Regions from separate parts of the Leptolyngbya sp. NIES-2104 genome, predicted to be linked through region 1. Evidence: riboswitches for the same ligand, from Rfam matches in the RefSeq annotation. Region 1 holds a riboswitch; each other region holds the start of a gene.
What was found. Region 1 has a riboswitch for cobalamin ahead of NIES2104_RS27355 (CbtB-domain containing protein). Riboswitches for the same ligand answer to the same signal wherever they lie in the genome.
Positions count from the first base shown of each region.

Region 1 (3,386 bases):
TCTTGATGGACGTTGCCGTCTACGTCGAATACTAGACCCAACCAGTAGACCCACAGCAATCAGACTCGTGAAATAAACTAATCCGGTCAATCGAACTTGAAGCGGGGGTGCGACTCCTTCAACGTCGATCGTTTGCTCAACTTGGAAAGGTTGGAACTTCCGAACCGCATCAGAACTAGGGGAAATTTCCACCTCGACTTTGTGCGGCGCACCATCAAAAAATTGCTGCTGCCAGCTAAATTGTCCAGCAGTTCGCCCTTCATAAGCAAAAGCAATCCAGTTATTTTCAAGTTGAGTTGCTGTCACCTTTAGCTTTACATCTGAGACAGGCTGCTTAGTTTGAGCATCAATGACATTCACTTGCAATCGAGCAGGCTGACCGACGATCGCGCTTTTGTCTCCAGTTAATCGCATCTCAAGTCCTTGAACTTGTTTGACGGCTGGAGCATCTGATTTCGGGGCAGATTCAGTCATGTGTGACATTGGCATCGACATCTCGGACTGAGCCATTTCTGCGCTGACGTTGACATATAGAAGCGCTGCGATCGCAACTATCACCGCTCCACTCAGCAATAATCGAACTCGCTGTGGCGCAATTTCTCCAGGCTGAATCGATTGCCGTCCACCGATAATCCAGCCACCGACTAAGCCAACTGCAAGTAAGACAGCAGCTAAAATCGCGAAATTCCGGTACTTAATCCAGTTCTCAGGAATCGAGAGCGTTAGAGTTTGCTGAAAAGGGGTGAAAGCATTGGTGCTTTGTGGAGTCACATCGACCAATAATTGGTAAGTTCCGCGAATTGGAAAGGTCTGCTGAAGCTGCAATTTGCCTTGAGGCGAGATCGCATCAATGTCGAGTAGCTTTGTGCCTTCCACGATCGGGAAGTCGGTTGTAAACCAGGGAGTTTTAGACGGTGTGAGAATCTGTACGCGGATTTTGGCATTGGTCAAAGGTTGCCCCGCTGCATCAACCGCTTCAAGCGTCAGACGTGCAGGCGGTTCGTTGATCTCTGCTTCTGCCTCAAATGGAACGAGTTGATTGAGTGGCGGATCAGTCGTGAGGCGAATCGTCGATCGTGGAGTTTGAGAAAATCCCATCACTCCATAGAACATCAAACTCATTAGGCAGATCGCGCTAATGAACGCAGAAAGCTTTAATTTTGGCATTACGACCTCACAAGTGTTATTAGTGACAAGAAACCATCAACGTGTGATGTCGAAGCGAATGTACCTTGTCGTGAGCCGCTGGATAAGTCGTAAAGTAAATCGTCCAGAGAATTAAAGCACAGAGCGAAACGTAAAGCGTCGATTGTACGGGCGTAGAAAGCGTGAAACGAACAGCTTGTTGAGAAAAAGACGGATTCGATCGAGTAATCATTCTGTACCTCGCAGATGAATAGGAACCTTGAGAAATCGGCGGGCATCCTGGCTGATCAATCTGAAATTGACTTACAGTTGCGGGACAGCGTTGGACTTGCACCAAACTTTCCCCTTTACTTCTGACGGCTGCTTCCCATCAGAACCGATCGTGTTTGTCACTTTACCGCGTTTTTGACGATCGCCTCGCTTTTTTAACCATTTTTACGGTGGACGATTGCGATCGCTCCTATCTCTCTCAAAGGGCAAGCCGCCATCTCCATCATTCAACTCTTTAGAAGCATGAAACTCGATCGCGCTGTACTTATATTTTCAAGCAGTGCCGTTAAAAAATGAAAGAAAAATGAAAGGCTTTGACTTGAGATGGTACTGTTAAAAAATGAAAGAAAAATGAAAGGCTCAATTTATGTCACTTTCTGAACATCGCCCTAGTTTGCCAGAGGTGCATCGCAGCATTCCAGTTCCAAACGCTAAAGGTTTTTGGCGTAAATTATTAGCCTTTGCGGGACCAGGGTATCTCGTTTCCGTTGGCTATATGGACCCTGGCAACTGGGCAACTGACATCGCAGGCGGTTCAAAATTTGGCTACACGCTGTTGAGCGTCGTTTTACTCTCAAACTTGATGGCGATTTTGCTGCAATCGCTTTGTGTGCGGTTAGGAGTCGCAACGGGAAAGGATTTAGCTCAAGCGTGTCGAGACTACTTTTCTCCTCGAATCAGCTTTGTTCTCTGGGTGTTGTGTGAGATTGCGATCGCGGCCTGCGATTTAGCCGAATTGCTTGGAAGTGCGATCGCGCTTCAACTTCTATTTGGATTGCCTTTGCTTTGGGGCGTATGTATCACGGCATTCGATGTTTTGGCGCTGCTCTTCCTACAAGGCAAAGGCTTTCGATATGTGGAAGGGTTAATTATTCTATTAGTTGCAACCGTTGGGATTTGCTTCGGTGCAGAAATTCTGTTTTCTCGTCCTGATGTCGGTGGAATCTTACAAGGCTATATGCCAAATCGTGAAATTCTGCGGAATCCTCAAATGCTTTATTTAGCGGTCGGGATTCTTGGCGCTACGGTAATGCCACACAATTTGTATCTTCATTCTTCGATCGTTCAAACCCGCAATTGGCAATCGACTCCAAAGAAGCGTTGGGAAGCCATTAAGTTTGGAACCATTGATTCAACCGTTGCCCTTTCGTTTGCGTTGTTCATCAATAGCGCGATTTTGATTGTTGCTGCCGCAACCTTTCACAGTTCTGGAAATCAGGATGTTGCAGAAATTCAAGATGCCTACCAACTTCTTTCACCGTTATTAGGGGTCAGTGCTGCGAGTGCTATTTTTGGGGTTGCATTACTGGCTTCTGGACAAAGTTCGACTTTGACTGCAACGCTGGCGGGTCAGATCGTGATGGAAGGCTTTCTACAAATCAAGCTGCCACCGTGGGTACGCCGTTTAGCCACTCGCTTGATTGCGATTATTCCAGCTTTGATCGCGATCGTCTTTTTCGGTGAACAGAGTACTGGCGGATTATTAGTTTTTAGCCAAGTCATTCTCAGTTTACAGCTATCGTTTGCGGTGATTCCGCTGGTGATGTTTACCAGCGATCGCAAACTAATGGGCGAGTTTGTCAATCCGCGTTGGCTTAAAGTTACAGCCTGGGCAGTTGCAATTCTAATTGCCGGATTAAACGCTTGGTTATTGATTCAAACCGTAGCGAACTGGATACAGTAATCTTTGTGGTAATTGCTACCTCAGTAGGGTTTCACGCGAATCATTTAAGTTTTAACCAGCCGGAATCAATATTTCATCCTGATTTCATCTTCGAGTGAAACGATAGAAGTAAGCTTCTCGATTGAACTGAGCGATCTGAATTACAGTCTTAATTTATGGGATGTGAGTGCAGGTTACGCCTAATTCAAACAGAATTTTACTCTGATGAAATATGAAAATTGCCTGTGTATCTATCTATGACCCCAAGCGGGAGAAAGATTTTGGCGTTTACACCCATCACTGGATT
Region 1 covers NZ_BBWW01000002.1:1,411-4,796, forward strand. The annotation lists gene NIES2104_RS27345 (cation diffusion facilitator family transporter) at 1-6, shown strand, start outside; gene NIES2104_RS27350 (hypothetical protein) at 1-1,167, opposite strand, end outside; gene NIES2104_RS27355 (CbtB-domain containing protein) at 1,187-1,378, opposite strand; cobalamin riboswitch at 1,398-1,542, opposite strand; gene NIES2104_RS27360 (Nramp family divalent metal transporter) at 1,784-3,100, shown strand; gene NIES2104_RS27365 (glycosyltransferase family 4 protein) at 3,312-3,386, shown strand, end outside.

Region 2 (3,386 bases), on a different contig from region 1:
TGCATTCAGCACCAAAGCTGGAATACTGGTTAACAAAAAGATTCCAGCTACGGCTAACAGTTGAAAATAGACTGGAGCAGGAATTCGCGCATAGGCGATCGTCCAAACCGCCAACCAAACCATGATAAGAAACTGTGGAATCGGATGCACAACTAGCGCAATCATGAGAACTACGATCGCGAATCCAAATTTCTGCACAGGAGCGATCGGGCGCAATCGATTCTGATAAGCATAAACATCCAAGTGATGATGCAATTACTTCTGCTCCCGTTTCTCAGTTCTGCCTCGATAGCGCCCAATCACAAAGCCAATGACACCCGCCCCTAATGCGGCTTGTGAAGCAAACAATAGACTTTCGACTTCTGTACTTGGCGGTTCAAAGAATGGTTTAAACCAAGGCTCATATCCCGGTTTAAGTTCCCCGATCGCAGTTTCAGCCTGACCATCTGATCCACTAAATTCCCCTTTAACAAACAAGAGCGGAAAAACTGCTAGAACAATCACCGCGATCGCTAATCCCCAATTTTGCAGCTTTGACGATTTCATGATTGCTCCTGCTTGAGTAGATTCAAAGTTTCCAAATCTTCCCGTCCGTAAGATTGCAGCCAATTCCACACCAGAACGGTGAGCAATCCTTCACTAATTGCCAGTGGCACCTGAGTCACCGCAAAAATTCCCGCAAACTTGAGAAATGCAGCGACGAACCCCCCTTGTGCGGCTGGAAACGCCAACGCTAACTGAATCGAGGTCGTGACGTAAGTAAGCAAATTTTCCAAAGCTGACGCACAAAAGATCGCGACTTTTTGATGTCCAGTTTGCAGAATCAAATGATAGACCCCGTACGCCACGAAAGGACCTACGATCGCCATCGAAAACGCATTCGCTCCTAATGTGGTCAGTCCACCATGCGCGAGTAACAATGCCTGAAACAGCAGCACGAGTCCACCCAACACCGACATCACCGACGGACCAAACAAAATCGCACCTAATCCAGTTCCAGTCGGATGCGAACAACTCCCCGTCACCGATGGAATTTTCAGCGCCGATAACACAAAGGTAAAGGCACCCGCTAACGCCAGTAGCGGTTTAAGTTGGGGATTTTGTCGCGTGATGCGTGTCAGCGATCGTACTCCCACGACAAAAAATGGAATCGACACAACCCACCAAAAAATCGCCCACTCGACCGGTAGAAACCCTTCCATGATGTGCATCGCATGGGCAGGAGTGGGAGAACCGATAATCAAATAAGAACTTAGCCCTACGATTGCAGTAAGGCGCAATAATTTATGATGTTTCACTGAGTCTGTACCTCGCAGACGGTTTGATAATCAATCAGCATGGCACGCTGAGCGGCTTCGGCGGGCATTCTGGCTCAGAGAAGTAATCTCATCACAGTTGCGGGACAGCGGTAGCTTTGCACTACTCTTTCCCCGTTACCTCTAGCGACTGCTTCCCGCTAGAACCGATGCAAACCTCAGCGTACCACCGTTGAGCATTTTGCTCAATCTAACCGTTACTCACTGCAACATCGTTTCAATCCGGTTGATCCTCGCTCTTTTGTGGGGCACGTCCAAATAGATGCGTGAGGCTAGCAAATCGATCGCGAATTTCATCGCTCAACAAATCAGAGCGATATCGCCACCCCCAGTTTCCTTCTGCTTTTCCAGGTGCATTCATTCGGGCATCTGTTCGCAGTCCCATCAAATCTTGCAGAGGAACGATCGATAAGACGGCAACTGAACTCATTACCAATCTGATCAAATCCCAATGAATACCTTGATCACTAATGCAACCGAGATAGTTCCACAATTGACCCCGCTCATAGTCTGAAAGGCTCTCATACCATCCGATCGTCGTATCGTTATCGTGGGTTCCCGTGTAGACAAGACAGTTACGCGGATAGTTAAAAGGGAGATAGGGATTGCCCGGATCAGACCCAAATGCAAAGTGAACAATCTTCATCCCAGGAAACTCAAATTTATCTCTGAGTGCTTCAACCTCTGGAGTGATCACGCCTAAATCTTCTGCAAGGATCGGTAGCTTTCCGAGCTTACGATCGAGCACCTCAAAAAACAAATCCCCTGGAGCTTCAATCCAGTTACCGTAAATCGCGGTTTCTTCACCTTGCGGCACTGCCCAGTAAGCCTGAAAGCCTCGGAAATGGTCAATCCGAATCCAATCGACTAAATCGAGCATTGCTTCAAAGCGTTGTATCCACCATTTGAAGTCGGTCTTTTCGAGATAGTCCCAATCATAGATAGGATTGCCCCAAAGTTGCCCAGTCGCACTAAAGTAATCGGGTGGAACACCTGCCATCAGTTCAGGATGTCCGGTTTCAGGATCAAGTCTGAAGTTCTGAGAATTAGCCCACACGTCTGCACTATCATGAGCGACATAAATCGGAATGTCCCCAATGATTTGAATCCCATTTTCGTTTGCATGTTGTTTGAGCTTCATCCATTGGCAGAAGAACTCATACTGTAGAAATTTTTGATAGTTAATCTCATCTTGTAAGCGGGCTTGGGCTTTCTCGATCGCATTCGGCTTAAACTGCATGATTTCTGGTTCCCAGTCATACCAGCTTTTACCGCCGTTCTCATCTTTTAGCGCCATAAACAGCGCATAGTCTTCGAGCCAGAATGCTTTCCCAGTGCAAAACTCAGCAAATTCTCGCTGCTCAGACGGTTGATGTTTGAACGCCTCATACGCTTTTCGCCACAGCGGAACTTTGGTTGCATACACGCGATCGTAGTCCACCCCGTTTTCCCAAAAGTCCGGTAGATTGTAGAAATCGGATTCTTCTAGCAAACCGCGATCGCGCAATGTCTCTAAGCTAATGAGCAGCGGATTGCCTGCCATTGACGAATACGACGCATACGGCGAATTTCCATAGCCTGTAGGACCGAGTGGTAAAACTTGCCAATACTGCTGACCACTGTGCACCAAGAACTCGATAAACCGATGAGCTTCGGCTCCGAGTTCACCAATCCCAAATCGACCGGGAAAACAGGTAGGATGCAGCAAAACGCCGCTCGATCGCTTCAAAGACATAGAATAAACACGAGGAAAAGGCTTTTGGAACTGTAACACAAGACCGAAAAAGCCAATCTCTGCCGAAAGAAGAATCAAGATTCGTTCACACAATTTTTTATGGCTCATCGCAATCCTGCTCCGACGGTTGACATCATTATCGAACTCGTCGATCGACCCCACCGCCCGATCGTGCTGATCGAACGCCTCAATCCCCCCCACGGCTGGGCAATTCCCGGCGGATTCATCGATTACGGCAATTCAGCCGAAAAAACAGCACAGCTTGAGGCGCAGGAAGAAACCGGACTCGAAATCGACCTGGTTGACCTGCTGGGTGTGTATTCTGATCCGAACCG
Region 2 covers NZ_BBWW01000001.1:1,466,649-1,470,034, forward strand. The annotation lists gene cbiQ (cobalt ECF transporter T component CbiQ) at 1-255, opposite strand, end outside; gene NIES2104_RS06710 (energy-coupling factor ABC transporter substrate-binding protein) at 256-546, opposite strand; gene NIES2104_RS06715 (energy-coupling factor ABC transporter permease) at 543-1,298, opposite strand; cobalamin riboswitch at 1,340-1,482, opposite strand; gene malQ (4-alpha-glucanotransferase) at 1,534-3,159, opposite strand; gene NIES2104_RS06725 (NUDIX hydrolase) at 3,151-3,386, shown strand, end outside.
Region 2: it holds a riboswitch for cobalamin, as region 1 does, so the genes downstream of both, NIES2104_RS06715 (energy-coupling factor ABC transporter permease) here and NIES2104_RS27355 (CbtB-domain containing protein) in region 1, are expected to answer to the same signal.

Region 3 (3,386 bases), on a different contig from region 1:
ACCGGTTTCCAAAGTTCTAGAGCAGCGGCTGATCGGGTATTGTCGATTGTTTTTGCAAGCTCTGGAACGGTTGGATCATTCAAAGTACAAATGACCGAATTATCCACAGGCAAACGTTTTCGAGTTACGCCATTCGCGACCATTTGAGCATCGCAGAGAATTGAAGTTCCTTTTTCGAGGGCTTGTCTTCCTGCTTGAACGGCATTCGGAGACGCTTCGATATCGTTAGCTAAATCAGTCATGCCGCAAGCGTGAATGAGGCGCACTGTGACATGAGCTAAATCCGCAGGTAAGCGATCGAGGTTTGCTTCTGCACGAATGATCGAAAAGGATTTGCGATAGATGTCGTCGCCGTTGCGAATATAGTCAATCATGCCGCGTGTTAATAAGATGTGCGATCGAGGAAATCTCTGTAGCTGGAATCGGCTGATCTGTTAATAAGCGATCGCCTGCATAGATTGAATAAGCTTCAGTTCCTTGAATGGTCGTTCCAAGTAAGGTAAGCTCTGCGGGACTCGGTTGAGCACATCCTTTATTACAACCTGTGATATGAATGTTCATGGGATGTTCTAGAAGCTTCATAAGTTCAAGGGCGTGAATTTGAGTGTGTGTTTCTGAAGCTGCACATCCTGGTTTTCCAGCACAAGCTACGATCGCTGAATCAATCGGATCAGTCGATAGCTCTAATGCTTTGATTTCGCTCAAAACTTTTGCAGCTTGTATGGTTGGAATGTCGGGAAGCAAAATAGACTGCCAAGGAGTAAGCCTAAGTTCCCCTGAACCGTAAGTTTCTGCTAGTTGAATCAATCCTTTGAGTTGCGCGATCGACATCCACCCCAGCTTTAATGCAATTCCAATGTAAGAACGTTCAGATTGTTTCTGAGGTTGAATTCCTAAATGCTGTGATTGTGCCTCTGAAATTGAAGTATTTGAAGGGTTAAATTCAAAAGGAACCCGATTCAAAAAGCCTTCAATTCCCCATTCTTTCAACAAATCGCGCATTCGAGGTTTTTTCTTATGCGACTGTTGAACATACTCTAAATAAGCGTGTGATAAAGCTGCGATCGCACCTAAACAATCAGATGTTTCTACGTTCGTTTCATAAAACTGTCGATTGCTGCCGAGTGTGAGCTTGAATCGATCGCGGCTGATTGCCGAAAGCTGAATTTCATTGTATCGATGCTGCCATTGAGATCCAGATCTTGCCCCAATTCCAACTGTGCCGCCGCCATCAATCCCGATACTAAACTTTGGAGGTAATCCAATCAGTTCTGGTGTGTTCTGAATGTAATCATCGATCGCTTGAACAATCGATCGCACATCGATCAATTCGCTTGGATCAATGCCTGCGGTCGGGCTTGTCATTATATTTCGCAAATGATCCAACTCAGGATCTTTTGCCGCCAGTCCGACCGATTGCAGCATTGTATAAGCTTCAGAAGTCGGAATCGATCGCACTGCGCGGAATTGAAGATTTGCCCGATTGGTGACTTGAATGTTTGAAGTCTGCCAGCGATCGCTCAGTTCTAAAATTGCGATCGCTTGTTTTCGATTCAAGATTCCACCCGGAACCCGAATCCGAATCAAAGTTCCATCTTGTGCAGGTGTCCCGTAGAATAAACCAGGACAAGGATTTGATGCCGCCAACCAACTCATGAATACGCCTCATCTCCGTGGATCGCAGAGAATCTCATCGACTTGCTCAGGTTGGCATTCTGACTCGAACGATCGCCGCTCATCACAGTTGCGCCACAGTACCGGATTCGCACCGGACTTCCCCAATCCTTAGCCCATGCAGCATATCACACTCGATTGCCACCCGTTTCGATCGACAAACCTTTCTTAAGAAACGTGACAGTTAGAGATGTTCGAGCCGTCTTCGTTTGTCGCAACGTCCCGCCCTGAAATTCGCTCTTAGTCTACTTCAGTAGACTTTCGTCGGTTAGCCCGAAATTCATTTCAGGGCGGGAGACAATCGAAGCGAAAGAACTTTCAAATCTCTTTCTACGATCGACGCTGACCCGCGTATCGACTGCCGACTTGAGCCGGGATATCTTCAGGTAAAAGCGTTGTCAATGTCTCATCACTGAGTGAATTTAACACAGCCAATCGATTCGCCTGACGTTCGATCATTCGCTCAAATAAATTCCGTACAAGTCTTGCATTTCCAAAGTTTTTATCTCGATTGACGTACAGATCTTCAAAGATTGATCGTAGTTTTTCTCGTGCGTCATTCGATAACTTAAAGTGGCTTTTACCGCACATTTTTTCTAAAATTGCGAGTAATTCTTCAGGCTTATAGTCATTAAAATAAAAATATCGATTAAACCGCGATTCTAAACCTGGATTCGACTCGATAAAGGTTGCCATTTCATCGGTATATCCTGCCACGATTACGACTAAGCGATCGCGATAATCTTCCATGCGTTTGAGCAAAACATCGATCGCTTCTTGCCCAAAATCTCGTCCTGATTCTCCTGGAACTAGCGCATAGGCTTCATCGATAAAGAGAACTCCATCAAGCGCAGAATCGACCAAATCATCGACCTTCTTCGCAGTTTGTCCGACATATCCCGCCACCATCCCTGAGCGATCGGTTTCGATTAAATGACCTTTATTTAGAAATTCGAGTCCGTGAAAAATTCGGCTCATCAATCGCGCAACCGTTGTTTTTCCGGTTCCTGGAGGTCCACAAAACACCGCATGAAGTGAAACAGAAGTTTTTGCTAAACCGCGATCGACTCGAATCTTTTGCACTTTGAGAAAATTCGCCAGCGTTTTCACTTCTTCTTTAATATTTTCCAGTCCAATCAAATCATTCAATTCAGAAAGTGCCTCTTCTAAAATTTGTTCAGGGCTTTCAGTCGATTCTATTCCTGGAATTGAAGCGAATCCTGATTGATAATTTTCTAGTTTTTGATAAGTATGAAGTCGTTGCCAAATCTGCGAAAGTGTTTCTAAATCTTGTAGATCTACTGAGCCATCAGATTTAACGATCGCTTGAGCAAATTTATAAACGGCATTAATTACTGTACCTAAATAATTCGTTCCCTTCTCTTCATCGAATCGATTGACGATCGAAGGTAATAAAAACGTTTCAGACTGATCCTGAGTCAAGTCTAAAATAATTTGCAGCGTGATCTTTTCATATTTCGATCGCTCCGGAGTTTCCCAAAGATGAATGGCTGCGTTTAATTTTTCTGCATCTTGCTTGATCAGCGCATACACCACGAGAAACGCAAGCAATTCCGGCGGTCGTACCGTTCCACGACTCCGCGCACACTGTTGAACGAGTCGAGCCAAATCCCGCACTATCACTTCTGCAAATCGAGCATCCAATGCCAACAGCGGCGAAACTGCTTTGTGAAGCGCGTTTGCTTCTTGCT
Region 3 covers NZ_BBWW01000001.1:4,427,579-4,430,964, reverse strand. The annotation lists gene NIES2104_RS21130 (precorrin-8X methylmutase) at 1-374, opposite strand, end outside; gene cobG (precorrin-3B synthase) at 367-1,656, opposite strand; cobalamin riboswitch at 1,688-1,827, opposite strand; gene NIES2104_RS33550 (AAA family ATPase) at 2,005-3,386, opposite strand, start outside.
Region 3: it holds a riboswitch for cobalamin, as region 1 does, so the genes downstream of both, cobG (precorrin-3B synthase) here and NIES2104_RS27355 (CbtB-domain containing protein) in region 1, are expected to answer to the same signal.